Regions from separate parts of the Nocardia sp. CA-151230 genome, predicted to be linked through region 2. Evidence: riboswitches for the same ligand, from Rfam matches in the RefSeq annotation. Region 2 holds a riboswitch; each other region holds the start of a gene.
The links. Region 2 has a riboswitch for S-adenosylmethionine ahead of ACQP1O_RS01090 (amino acid ABC transporter permease). Riboswitches for the same ligand answer to the same signal wherever they lie in the genome.
Positions count from the first base shown of each region.

Region 1: linked by a shared signal. The riboswitch ahead of ACQP1O_RS04995 (bifunctional o-acetylhomoserine/o-acetylserine sulfhydrylase) and the one ahead of ACQP1O_RS01090 (amino acid ABC transporter permease) in region 2 are both predicted to bind S-adenosylmethionine.
Region 3: linked by a shared signal. The riboswitch ahead of ACQP1O_RS01900 (aminotransferase class V-fold PLP-dependent enzyme) and the one ahead of ACQP1O_RS01090 (amino acid ABC transporter permease) in region 2 are both predicted to bind S-adenosylmethionine.

Region 1 is NZ_CP192061.1:1,152,183-1,156,304, reverse strand. Features, by position in the region: gene ACQP1O_RS05005 (MFS transporter) at 1-1,196, opposite strand, end outside; gene ACQP1O_RS05000 (TetR/AcrR family transcriptional regulator) at 1,335-2,045, shown strand; SAM riboswitch class IV at 2,058-2,169, shown strand; gene ACQP1O_RS04995 (bifunctional o-acetylhomoserine/o-acetylserine sulfhydrylase) at 2,266-3,615, shown strand; gene metX (homoserine O-acetyltransferase MetX) at 3,657-4,122, shown strand, end outside.
Region 2 is NZ_CP192061.1:245,976-250,097, reverse strand. Features, by position in the region: gene ACQP1O_RS01100 (ABC transporter substrate-binding protein) at 1-953, opposite strand, end outside; gene ACQP1O_RS01095 (amino acid ABC transporter ATP-binding protein) at 982-1,746, opposite strand; gene ACQP1O_RS01090 (amino acid ABC transporter permease) at 1,743-2,639, opposite strand; SAM riboswitch class I at 2,648-2,740, opposite strand; gene ACQP1O_RS01085 (flavin reductase family protein) at 2,843-3,391, opposite strand; gene ACQP1O_RS01080 (hypothetical protein) at 3,535-4,122, opposite strand, start outside.
Region 3 is NZ_CP192061.1:435,123-439,244, reverse strand. Features, by position in the region: gene ACQP1O_RS01915 (heme oxygenase (biliverdin-producing)) at 1-562, opposite strand, end outside; gene ACQP1O_RS01910 (MarR family winged helix-turn-helix transcriptional regulator) at 728-1,189, opposite strand; gene ACQP1O_RS01905 (SAM-dependent methyltransferase) at 1,244-2,095, shown strand; SAM riboswitch class IV at 2,160-2,273, shown strand; gene ACQP1O_RS01900 (aminotransferase class V-fold PLP-dependent enzyme) at 2,330-3,643, shown strand; gene ACQP1O_RS01895 (hypothetical protein) at 3,660-3,848, opposite strand; gene ACQP1O_RS01890 (DUF2752 domain-containing protein) at 3,867-4,122, opposite strand, start outside.

The DNA.
Region 1 (4,122 bases), 910 kb from region 2:
TGGTGCAGCGCCGTGGTCTGCATGGCCACGAACAGCCCGCCCATGCCGAGCGCGATAAGAATCACTGCCGGCAGCACGCCCCCGGCGTAGCTGTCCCCGAAGCTCAGCCGCGACAGGTACAGCAGCCCGGCCATGCCCAGCACCGAACCGGTGATCATGAGCGGCCGCGGCCCGATCCGCGGCAGCAGCCCGCTCGCGACGCCCGCGGAGACGACGATGCCGATCGGGAAGGGCAGGAACGCCACCCCCGCCTTCAGCGCCGACCAGCCCAGCGTGATCTGGAAGTAGTAGCTCATGTTGATGAACATGGCGAACATGGCGATCGGCAGCAGCAGCGCCACCAGGAACGAGCCGCCCCGGTTGATCTCCCCCGGAATACGCAGCGGCAGTAGCGGATTCGACGAGCGCCGCTCGATGGCGACGAAGGCGGCCAGCAGCGCGACGCCCGCGATCAGCAGGGCCAGGGTGGTGCTCGCGGTCCAGCCGTCGGAGGCCGCGCGGCTGAAGCCGTAGACCACCGAGACCAGGCCGAGCGTGGCGGTCACCGCGCCGGGCAGGTCATAGCCGCCGGTGCGCGGCGCGGGCACGTCCCGGACCACGAAGGCGAGTGCGCCCAGGAAGGCGATCAGCGCGATCGGGGCGTTGACCAGCAGGCACCAGCGCCAGTTGGCGTATTCGGTGAGCGCCCCGCCCACGATCAGGCCGATGGCCGCGCCACCCGCGGACACACCCGCGAAGACGCCGAAGGCGCGAGCACGCTCCCTGGCCTCGGTGAAGGTGACCGACACCAGTGACAGCGCGGCCGGCGCGAGCAGGGCGGCGAACGCGCCCTGCAGCCCGCGCCCGGCGAAGAGTTCCGCGCCGTTCTGCGCGAGCCCGGCCAGCGCCGACGCGCCGGCGAAGCCGACCAGGCCGATCAGGAACATGCGGCGGCGGCCCAGGTAGTCGGCGAGGCGGCCGCCGAGCAGCAGCAGGCCGCCGAAGATCAGCGTGTAGGCGGTGAGCACCCACTGCCGGTCGCCGTCGCTGATGCCCAGGTCACGCTGGGCGAAAGGCATGGAGATGGTGACGATGGTGGCGTCCAGCACCACCATCAGCTGGGCGATAGCGAGTACGCCCAGGGCCCACCAGCGCGCAGCTCCGCGCCGGTCGGCGCTTTGTGATCGGTCTTCGAGTGTTGTTGTCGCGGCGGTCATGTCGTCTCCTCACGGACGGTCGGGAACACCCTCGACAATCTTGACCCCTGAGGCCAATTGACGTCAAGAGAAATTTGTCGCACTGCGACAGTTGGCATAATGGGACACGAGAAGCGCTCGAACCCTTACCATGGAGGTATGTCGGAGTTGTCAACTCACCTCGGTGTGATCGCACGTCACCGGCCGGGCCTGCGTGAGCGGAAGAAGGAACAGACCCGGGCGCGGATCATCGACGTCGCCCTGCGGCTGTGCGACGACCAGGGCTTCGACGCCACCACCGTGGAACAGATCGCCGACGAGGCCGACGTCTCGCCGCGCACCGTGAACCGGTACTTCGACAGCAAGGAAGACATCGTCATCGCGCCCATCGCCGACTGGGCGCGGGCACACGCGGATGCGCTGCGCGAGCAGCCGAGCACCGGCAACGAGCTGAAAGCGCTGCTGGACAGCTTCCTGGCCATCGTGGACCGCGTGGTCGACCACGACGAACCGCTGCCCTTCCGCTGGTTCCAGCAAATGCAGCGCATCATCCGGTCCACCGCCGCGGTACGGGCGTGCAGCATGGCCGCCACCGAGAACAAGACCGAGCAGACCGCGCAGGTGCTGGCCGAACGCCTCGGCACCACCGTCGCAGATCTGCGAGTTCGGTTGCTGCTCGGCACCTTCCACGCCATCATGCGGGCCGGCACCGAATCGGACTTCGATTCCGGCTTCGCCGACGAGCGTCTGATCGCGTCACCGCGCCGCATGGCGGAGGCCGTGGTCGGCGCGTATCACGAATTCGTTCGCACCTGCGCGGAGCCCGCTGTGGCCAGCCCCACTTCCGAAACACCGGCGTCCGCCCGCTAGAATCGCGCGACAGGTCAAGAGCATCAGCGTTAAGGCCCCGGCTTGCTGATCGGCAACCCTCCAGCTGCGGTGGGGTGCTCCGGGTGCAGACCCGGCGTTCGAAGGCCGAACGCAAGCGCAACTAGGAGGTCTACCGAAATGTGTTGGTGTCGAAGCCCATTCGCCTCTCGATAACATCAAACTTCCGCCACTCGGCGACCTTGTTTTTGGAGCAGAACACATGAGTGACTCGACCGCGCCCGCGGCCGTCTCGGCTGACGGCAACCTGGATCCGGCCGGCTGGTCCTTCGAGACCAAGCAGATTCACGCCGGACAGGCTCCCGATCCGGCCACCGGAGCCCGCGCCCTGCCCATCTACCAGACCACCTCCTACGCCTTCCGCGACACCGATCACGCCGCCGCGCTGTTCGGGCTCGCCGAGCCGGGCAATATCTACACCCGCATCATGAACCCCACCCAGGACGCGGTGGAGCAGCGCATCGCCGCGCTCGAGGGCGGTGTGGCCGCGCTGCTGCTGGCCTCCGGTCAGGCCGCGGAGACCTACGCGATCCTGAATCTGGCGCAGGCCGGCGACCACATCGTGGCCAGCCCGCACCTGTACGGCGGCACCTACAACCTGCTGCACTACTCGCTGCCCAAGCTGGGCATCGAGGTCAGCTTCGTCGAGGATCCGGACGATCTCGAGCAGTGGCGCACGGCCGTGCGGCCCAACACCAAGGCGTTCTACGGGGAGACGGTCGCCAATCCGAGCAGCTCGGTGCTCGACATCCCGGGCATCGCCGAGGTCGCGCACGCGGCGGGCGTGCCGCTGATCGTGGACAACACCGTCGCCACGCCGTACCTGATCCAGCCGCTGCGACTGGGCGCGGACATCGTCGTGCACTCGGCCACCAAATACCTGGGCGGGCACGGCTCCGCGGTCGCGGGCGTGATCGTGGACGGCGGCAACTTCGACTGGACCGTGCGGGACGCGGCGGGTGAGTCCCGCTTCCCGGGTTTCACCACCCCGGATCCCAGCTACCACGGCGCCGTGTTCGCCGATCTCGGCGCGCCGGCCTACGCGCTCAAGGCGCGGGTACAGTTGCTGCGCGATCTGGGTGCGGCGGTGTCGCCGTTCAACGCCTTCCTCATCGCGCAGGGCATCGAGACGCTGAGCCTGCGCGTCGAGCGGCACGTGGCCAATGCCCAGGCCGTGGCCGAGTTCCTGGCCGAGCAGCCCGGCGTCGAGAAGGTCTACTACGCAGGACTGCCCAGCTCCCAGTGGTTCGAGCGGGGCAAACAGCTGGCACCCAAGGGCGTCGGCGCCATCGTCTCCTTCGAGCTGGCCGGTGGCGTGGACGCCGGCAAGAAGTTCGTGGAGGCGCTGGTGCTGCACAGCCACGTCGCTAACATCGGCGATGTGCGCTCGCTCGTCATCCACCCGGCCTCCACCACGCATTCCCAGCTGACTCCCGCCGAACAACTGGCGTCCGGTGTCACACCTGGTCTGGTCCGGTTGGCCGTGGGTATCGAGGGGATCGGCGACATCCTGGCGGATCTGCGCGCCGGACTGACGGCGGCGGCAAATTGACCGTGAACATCGAATCGAACACGGCCCGGCACGCGGCGGAGCTGCTGTTGCCGCCGCCCGACGGGACGCTCGGCAGCATTGCCATCGGGGATATCGAGCTCGAGACCGGAGCCGTCATTCCCGATGTCACGCTGGCTGTGCAGCGGTGGGGCGAACTATCGGCGAACGCGGACAACGTGGTGCTCGTGGAGCACGCGCTGACCGGTGATTCGCACGTGGTGGGCCCCGCCGACGTGCACCACGGCCAGGCCGGCTGGTGGGACGGCATCGTGGGTCCCGGCGCGCCGGTGGACACCCGCGAGTGGTGTGTCATCGCCACCAATGTGCTCGGCGGCTGTAAGGGCAGCACCGGGCCGTCGTCGCTGGCGGCGGACGGAAAACCCTGGGGCGCAAGGTTTCCCGAGATCTCCATCCGCGATCAGGTGGCCGCCGAGATCACGCTGTTCGACCTGCTCGGCATCGACCGCCTGGCCGCCGTGGTGGGCGGCTCCATGGGCGGCATGCGGG
Region 2 (4,122 bases):
GGCGGATTGATCCGCGACTGCTGCACGGCCTCGTTACCGAGGCCCCAGCGGTCGAGGACCTGTTTGTAGGTCCCGTGGTCGATGGCGTACTGGATGGCCTGCCGCACGGGGCCGATCAGCCCGTTGTCCTTGCGGGTGAGTGCCGCGATCTCGGCCTGCAGTGCGTCTCCCGCGCCGGACCAGGTGGTGAGCACCTTGTTGCCGGTCGTCGCGGAGTGATACTGCGCCGCCGGGTTGGGACCCACGTAGCCGTCGATCCGGCCGGAGGACAGCGCCAGGTAGTAATCCGAGGGCTGCTGGTAGTAGGCGAGTTCCAGCCTGGGCAGGCCCTCGGCCACGTTCTGGTCGTTCCAGGCCACCAGCAACTGCTCCTGATTGGTACCGGAGGTGACGCCGATCTTCTTGCCCGCCAGTGACTTCGGGTCCTGATAGGTCCAGGTCGAATCCTTGGGCACCTCCAGGGCGATATCGTCCTTGCGGTAGGTGGCGAAGTCGTACTTCTCCTTGCGTTCCTCGGTGACCGTGACATTGCTGACGAACAGGTCGACCTCGCCGGAGTCGATCTTCACGAAGTTCTGTGCCCAGTCCGCGTTCCGGCGCTCCACCTTCAGGCCGAGAATGTCGGCGATCAGCGTGGCGACATCCACCTCGGAGCCGATGACGGTGCGATCGTCGGTGGCATAGAAGCCCAGCGGCGGCGTCGCGCCGACAGTGCCGGTGACCACCAGCGTGCCGCGGTCGCGAATGGTCTGCGGGACCTGTGCGGCAATCGAATCCACCTTGTCGGCGTGAATGCGCCCCTTCTGCTCCGGTGACAGGTCATAGGTCAGGCCGTTCACACTGCGCGTGTCGCTGGTGCCGCCATCACCCTTGCCACAGCCGCCCACCAGCAGACTCAGCAGGGTGACGGCGATCAGGGTTCGGGTCCGTCTGCGGCGGCTCGCCAGGGACATGGGCTTTTCCTTACCTAGTGGGAACACGTCAGAGGACGTGCGCGAGAAAGGCTTTGGTGCGCGGGTGCGACGGGTTGTCCAGCACCTGCGCGGGCGGACCCTGCTCGACGATGCGGCCGGCGTCCATCAGCACCACGGTGTCGGCGACCTCGCGGGCGAACCCGACCTCGTGGGTGACGATCACCAGGGTCGAACCGCCGCGCGCCAGATCCTCGAGGACATCGAGAACTTCACCGACCAGCTCCGGATCCAGCGCGGAGGTGGGCTCGTCGAACAACACCACCTCCGGCCGCAGAGCCAGCGCCCGCGCGATGGCCACGCGCTGCTGCTGCCCACCCGACAGCCGGCTCGGATACTCGTCCGCCTTGTCCGCCAGGCCGACCCGCGCCAGCAGTTCCAGCGCCTCGGCGTTCACCTCGGCCCTGGAGCGCCGCTGGGCGGCCACGGGCGCGAGCGCCACATTCTCCCGAACCGTCAGGTGCGGAAAGAGATTGAAGTTCTGGAACACGAATCCGATGCGCGCCCGCTGCTTCAGGATCTCGCGCTCGTGCAGCTCGTACAGCTTGCCGCCCTTGCGCCGATAGCCGACCAGCTCGCCGCCGACCCGGACGGTGCCACCGTCCACCTGCTCGAGGTGGTTGATGGTGCGCAGCAGCGTCGATTTGCCCGAACCCGACGGGCCCAGGATCACCGTCACCTCGCCGGGACGCACCGCCAAGTCGATGCCCGAGAGCACTTCATTGCGGCCGAAGGACTTTCGGATGCCACGCAATTCGATCGCGAACTCGGTCATCGCCGATCACCGGCCTTCGAACGACGGCCCTTAGAGAAGTGCCGCTCGATATAGAACTGAATGACGCTCAGCACGGTGGTCAGCAGGATGTACCAGACCGTGGCCACCATGAGCAGTGGCACCACCCGGCCATTTCGGCCGTAGATGACCTGCACCTGATAGAACAGTTCGGCAATCGCCATCGTCGACACGATCGAGGTGCCCTTGAAGAGGCTGATCACCTCATTGGCGGCATTCGGCAGAATTCCGCGCATCGCCTGGGGCGCAACGATCGTGAAGAACTGCCGCCGCCACGGCAGGCCCAGCGACCGGGCCGCCTCCCACTGGCCCTCATCCACCGAGATGATCCCGGCCCGGATGATCTCCGCCGAATACGCGGCCTGATGCAGCGCCAAACCGACGACGGCCGCCGTGAATCCGCTGATCACGCCATTGGTCTGGAACCGCGCGAACTCCGGCCCGAACGGAATGCCCAGCGACAGCGTCTTGTACAGGTAGGCCAGATTGAACCAGAAAAGCAACTGCACGATCAGCGGGATCGACCGGAAAGCCCAGACATAGGTCCACGCGATCGCCTGCAGCACCGGGTTCTTCGACAACCGGCCCACGGCCAGCCAGACACCGAGGAAGAATCCCAGCAGCGTGCCCCAGAAGGTCAGCTCCAGCGTCACCTTCAGCGCCGACAACACCGACTTCGCGGTGACATACTGCGCGAAGGTTCCCCAGTCCCAGCCCGGATTGGTGATCAGCCCGTGCGCGAACTGCGCGACCAGCACCAGCGCGATCACCGCGGTGACCCAGCGCCACGGGTGGCGGGCGCGGACGACGGGCAGATCCCCGCCGTGGTGTTCGGCTTCGGGCTCCGTCTGCGTGGGCGCCGCCAGCGTACTCATGGATTCGTCCTCCATCGGTCCCGGCGGAAGCACCCGCACCACGTGCGCGGGGGTTGCTGCGATGTCTGCGAGCCGGGTCTCTCGATCGCTCTGGATGGTGTAGACGACACTACGAATTCCGGCGGCGCATGTCGCCGGTCCCGATCAACGTGAATTCAATTGCATGACAGTCGTTTTCCGGAATTCCGGTGGAAACGGGGAAATCAGCCCGCGGCCTCGTCGCGATCGGGGGACGGGTCGTAGAGGGCGCGGAAGCCGCTGCGGTGGAAGACCAGCGGCTCGGAATCGGGGTGCGTGCCGAGCCGGTGCACCCGCAGCAGAACCACCGCGTGATCACCGGCCGGAACCTGTTCGTACACCGAGGTTTCCAGCCACGCCGTGGCCCCGGCGACGAAGGCCGCGTTCCCGTTCCCGGCGTGCAGGTCGACGTTGCGGAAGCGGTCTCCCCGCCGCGAGCTCAGCCCGCGCGCCGCCGGCTCCTGCTCGCTGCTGAGCAGGCTCAGGCCCAAACGGCTCGCCTGTTCCAGCCGCGGCCAGGTCTCCGACGAATACTGAATGCAGATCGACACCAGCGGCGGGTCCAGGGACACCGGCACGAAGGTGCTCGCCACCAGGCCGTACGGTGTCCCACCGATGCGTGCGCACACGGCCACCACCCCGCTGGGAAAGTGCGAAAAGGTCCGCCGCAGATCGGTCCCGTCGACCGGAGTGAGCGCGGCAGCCGCGCCGTGAATCGAGGTCAGCTCGCCCATCACCCCACTCCAGCACCGCTGTACACGCCGCGACAGGATTGCATTCACCTCGATTGCAAGTCGGCGGCCGTGGTCCCGCCGCGGGACAATGCGAAACCCCCGCCCGGCAGGCGCCGGACGGGGGTCGGGGATCCTCGCGATGGTTACTTCGGCGCCTCGATGTGCGGCTGGTTGATGGTGACGAAGTAGTTGTAGGCCGCGGCGATGGCGACCGGTGCGGTCACGAACAGCTGACCCGCCAGGGTGCCCAGGAAGCCGACAGTCGTAATGCCGACGACGCAACCGAGCAGCGGGCCCGCACCGAACAGGGTGGCCAGCGCACCGGTCACCGCGAGACCGAGGACCGCACCCGCGACACAGCCGATGGCCGCGCCACCGATACCGCCGACCAGGGTGCCGATGGTGGCACCGGTGGCGATGGTGTCCTTCATACGGTTCCAGGCGGCCTGCTCACGGTCGTAGTCCGACTTCCAGGGAGCCTGATCCTCGTAGGGCAGGTTGACATCCTTGGCCTGGTCGACCGGCTTGTAGACCGCGTGGTCCATATCGAACTGCGGGGTCAGAGTCGCGGTGTGGTCGGCGATGTCCGCCGCGATGGGGAACTCGAATTCATCCACCCGGAAGGACAGCGGCGTGCTCGCGACAACAGTGCCGTTGGCGGCCTTGATCTCGAAGTTGCCGTTCTCGACAACCATGGAACCTGCATCCGTGCGGATGACGGTATTGGTGTC
Region 3 (4,122 bases), 190 kb from region 2:
GGCCGTCGAGGGGAAGCCGGTCGAGGGCCTCGCGGTAGTCGCGCTTGAACGCGGCCGGGTTGGCGATGTCCTCGAAGACGTAGAACCGCACGCCGTCGCCCTTCTTGGGCAGGTCCCACAGCTTCTCGGCGGTACCGCGAATGACCTGGCCGCCGGAGAGATCACCCAGGTAGCGGGTGTAGTGGTGGACGACATAGCCGGCCGGCCAGTCGCCCGCGCACTCCTCGATGCGGGCGGCGTAGGCGGCGGTGGCGGGCAGCGCGCTCAGTTCATCGCGCCAGTTCGCCCCACCGAGGTGGGCCAGGTCGGCCTCCAGCGAGGCCAGCCGCGCCAGTTCGGGCTTGACGAACGGGCCCGCGACCCGGTCGGAAGCCAGTGCGGCGGAGTGCTTTTCGAGAGCGGCGTAGACGAACCAGAGCTGGGCGGTGTACCGGTAGAAGGCCTCCACGCCGAGCTGTCCGCCGAGCATGTCGCGCATGAACGTGGAGTGTTCCGCCTCGTTGTGCTGCTGCTCGGTCGCGGTGCGAATGAGCGTCGAGAACGGGGTGCTGGTCTCCAGCATGGTCGGGCTCCTCGTGGTCAACTCGGGGGCACACCACTTTGGCTACCCTAACTTCGACTCCGACCATACGCCCCAGCAACGATCGCGCGATTCGAACTTTGCGGCCCACCCGATCCAACTTTCGGACGATTTTTCCGAAACGGGTGTGCTGTTCACCACACCCTCTCAGGGCCGCTGCAGTTGATGTGCGGTCTCCCGCAGTGCGCCGGCGGCCCGCGCGAAATAGTCGAACAGCACCTCGAGCTGCTGCGGCCCGTAATCGGCGAACACCTCCGCCATCCGCGTCCGCTGCGGCGCGAGGACGGCATCGATCCGGCCGCCCGGATCCGGCGCGGGTTCGATCACCACCTTCCGCCGATCGGCCGGATCGGCCACCCGCCGGACATATCCGGCCCGCTCGAGCCGGTCCACCAGCCGGGTGACCGCACCGGTGGACAGCCCGGTGCGGTCGGCCAGCTCGCCCGCGGTCATGGATCCGGCCAGCGCGATCAGGTTCAGCGCGAAGAAGTCGGTCGGGCCGAGCCCGAGCGCCTGCGCGGTGGTGTGGGCGACCACGGCCTGCGCGGTCAGGTACTCGCGATAGGCGGCGCTGCCCTGCGACAGCAGCGTATATTTATCTGCATCCATGCAACTACTGCCTTTGTTCAGATACTTGTCGGATGCAGAAAGAGTAGCGCCACCATGGCCGACAGAGCCGCCAGCACCTCCCTGATCCCCATGCTCATCGCCGCGACCGAGAACGCCGAACCCACGGAAAACCGTTTACTCACAGACGATCTCGCCATCCGAATGCTGCCCGCCGGGCTGCGCCCGCTGGTGCGCCGGCCACGCGCCCGGCGCTGGCTGCGCGGGGTGATGGACCGGCAGGATCCCGGCATCTGGAACAGCCTGGCCTGCCGCAAGAGGTACTTCGACGAGCGGACCGCAGCCGTCCTCCGCGACGGCGCCGCAGCCCTGGTCGTACTCGGCGCAGGCCTCGACACCCGTGCCTGCCGCCTGGCCGCACCGGCAGGGATACCGGCCTTCGAGGTGGACCTGCCGGTGAACATCGCACTCAAGCAGCGGCGAATCCCACTGCCGGGCGCCGTCGTTCCGATCCCGATCGACTTCGAGCGCCAGCCCCTCGCCACCGCGCTGGCCGAGTCCGGATACCGCGCCGAGTCGACGACCCTGTTCCTTTGGGAGGGCGTGACCCAGTACCTGACCGAGCAGGCCGTGCGCGCCACCTTCGCGGCGCTCGCCACCGCGCCCGCGGGCAGCAGCCTGATCTTCAGCTACATCCGGCAGGACTTTCTCGACGGTTCGAACCTCGACGGATGCGAGTCGGCCTACCGCAGATTCGTTGCTGGGCAAGGTATCTGGCGCTTCGGGCTGCATCCCGGCGCGGTGTCCGGACTGCTCGCCGAATACGGCTGGCGCGAGCTCGAACAGGTCGGCGGTGCGGAATACACCGAGCGCTTTCTCGCACCCGCCGGCCGGGGCGGCGAACGGGTTCCGGACCTCGAACGATGCGTCTGGGCCGAGAAGGTCTGACCCCGCCGGGCCACGCCGGTCAGGGTTGACAAGCCCGCGACGCGTCTGCGAGTCTCTGCAATCAGGTCATGAGTACCAGTGCGAAGCCCCGGCTTGCTGGTCGGCAACCCTCCTCCGCGGTGGGGTGCTCCGGGTGACGACCGGGCCGACGTCCGACCGGGCGCGGCAAGCGCGGACTCTCGATCGATTCCTGTTTCCCCGATCGCGTGTCCATGAACCCGACGGGATTTCGTGATGACTGCTTTCGCCGACCAGACCTGTGCCGCCCTCGCCGCCGTCTCCGGCTGTGACCTGCGAGTCCCGCTCGTCCAGGGCGGGACGGCCGGCTACGCCAACTTCGACTACGCCGCCAGCGCACCCGCATTGCGGCAGGTCACCGACCGGGTCGCGGACCTGCTGCCCTACTACGCCAGCGTGCACCGCGGCGCGGGTTACGCTTCCCGGGTCTCCACCGACTGCTACGAGTCGGCCCGCGGTTCGGTCGCCCGCTTCCTGAACGCGACCGACGACCAGGTGGTGGTCTTCACCCGCAACACCACCGACTCACTGAACCTGCTCGCCGCCTGTGTGCCGGGTGACACCGTCGTGCTGGATGTGGAGCACCACGCCAACCTGCTGCCCTGGACCCGGCGCGGCCGCCGGGTGGTTCCGGTCGCGGACACCATCGAGGAGACCATCCAGCGCCTGGTCGCCGAGCTGTGCTCGAAACCCGCTGCGCTGCTGGCTGTTACGGGCGCCTCCAATGTGACCGGCGAACTGCTGCCGCTGGAGCGGCTGGCCTGGATCGCCCATCAGTGCGGTACCCGCATCCTGGTGGACGCCGCACAGCTGGCCCCGCACCGCCGAATCGACCTGCTCACCACCGGCATCGACTACCTGGCCTTCTCCGGCCACAAGACCTACGCCCCGTTCGGCGCGGGCGTGCTGGTCGGCCGCCGGGACTGGCTGGACGCGGCCGAGCCCTACCTGGCCGGCGGCGGCGCGGTGCGCTCGGTGAGCACCGAGGTTGTCGAATGGGCCCCCGCCCCGCAGCGCCACGAGGCCGGTTCCCCGAACGTGCTGGGCGTCGCCGCCCTGGCCGCGGCCTGCGACGCTCTCGCCGAGCTGGACGAGACCACCGTGATCGAGCACGAGCAGTACCTCACCCACCGCCTGCGCTACGGCCTGAAAACCGTTCCGGGCGTGAACTTCCTGCGGATCTGGCGCGACAGCACCGACGCGGTCGGCATTGTCGCCTTCACCGTCGACGGCTTCGAGCCCGGCCAGGTGGCCGCCTATCTCTCCGCCGAGCACGGCATCGGGGTGCGCGACGGCCGCTTCTGCGCTCACCCGCTGCTGTCCCGCCTCGGGGTCGATGCCGCCCTGCGCGCCAGCATCGGCCTGGGCACCACCGCCGCCGATGTCGACCGCCTCGTCGACGCCATCGCCACCCTGGTGGCGCGCGGCCCGGCGTGGAATTACGCCCGCACCGAGGGACATTGGAACCCGGTCCCCGAGACCCGCCCCTTCGGCAGTTCGGCCGCGGGCGGGGCTGCCTGCGGTTTCTGAACCGGCCGGAAGCCGGTCAGGGCACCATGTAACGGGCCGCGAGCACCTCGACGAGTGGATCGTCCTCGGCCACCGCGTCGAGCGCATCGAGGTCGACTTGCACGGAGAGCTGCCGGGTGTCCTCCTGATCGGGGTCCGGCGGCCCATCCTCCTCGAGCTGCCGGATCAGCTTCTGCCGCACGCGCTCCTTCAGCGAATCGCTCATACGCAGAGCATGCCCCGCCTAAACGGGCGCGATCCAACTACCCCACGGTGTGTTCCGCACAACCGTGAAGACCAGGAGAAATGCCAGCGCCACCCACACCGCGTACCTGGGCAGCACCTGCGGTAGTCGCGGCGGCACCGGATTGCCCCGCCACCCGCGCACCACCCAGGCGCCCCACCAGGCGATGAAGCCCAATGTCAGCGGGAGCAGCAGCACATTGCTGTGGATGGCGTCGAGGATCCGGCCATCGGTGAGGTTGTGCAGCCCGCGCAAC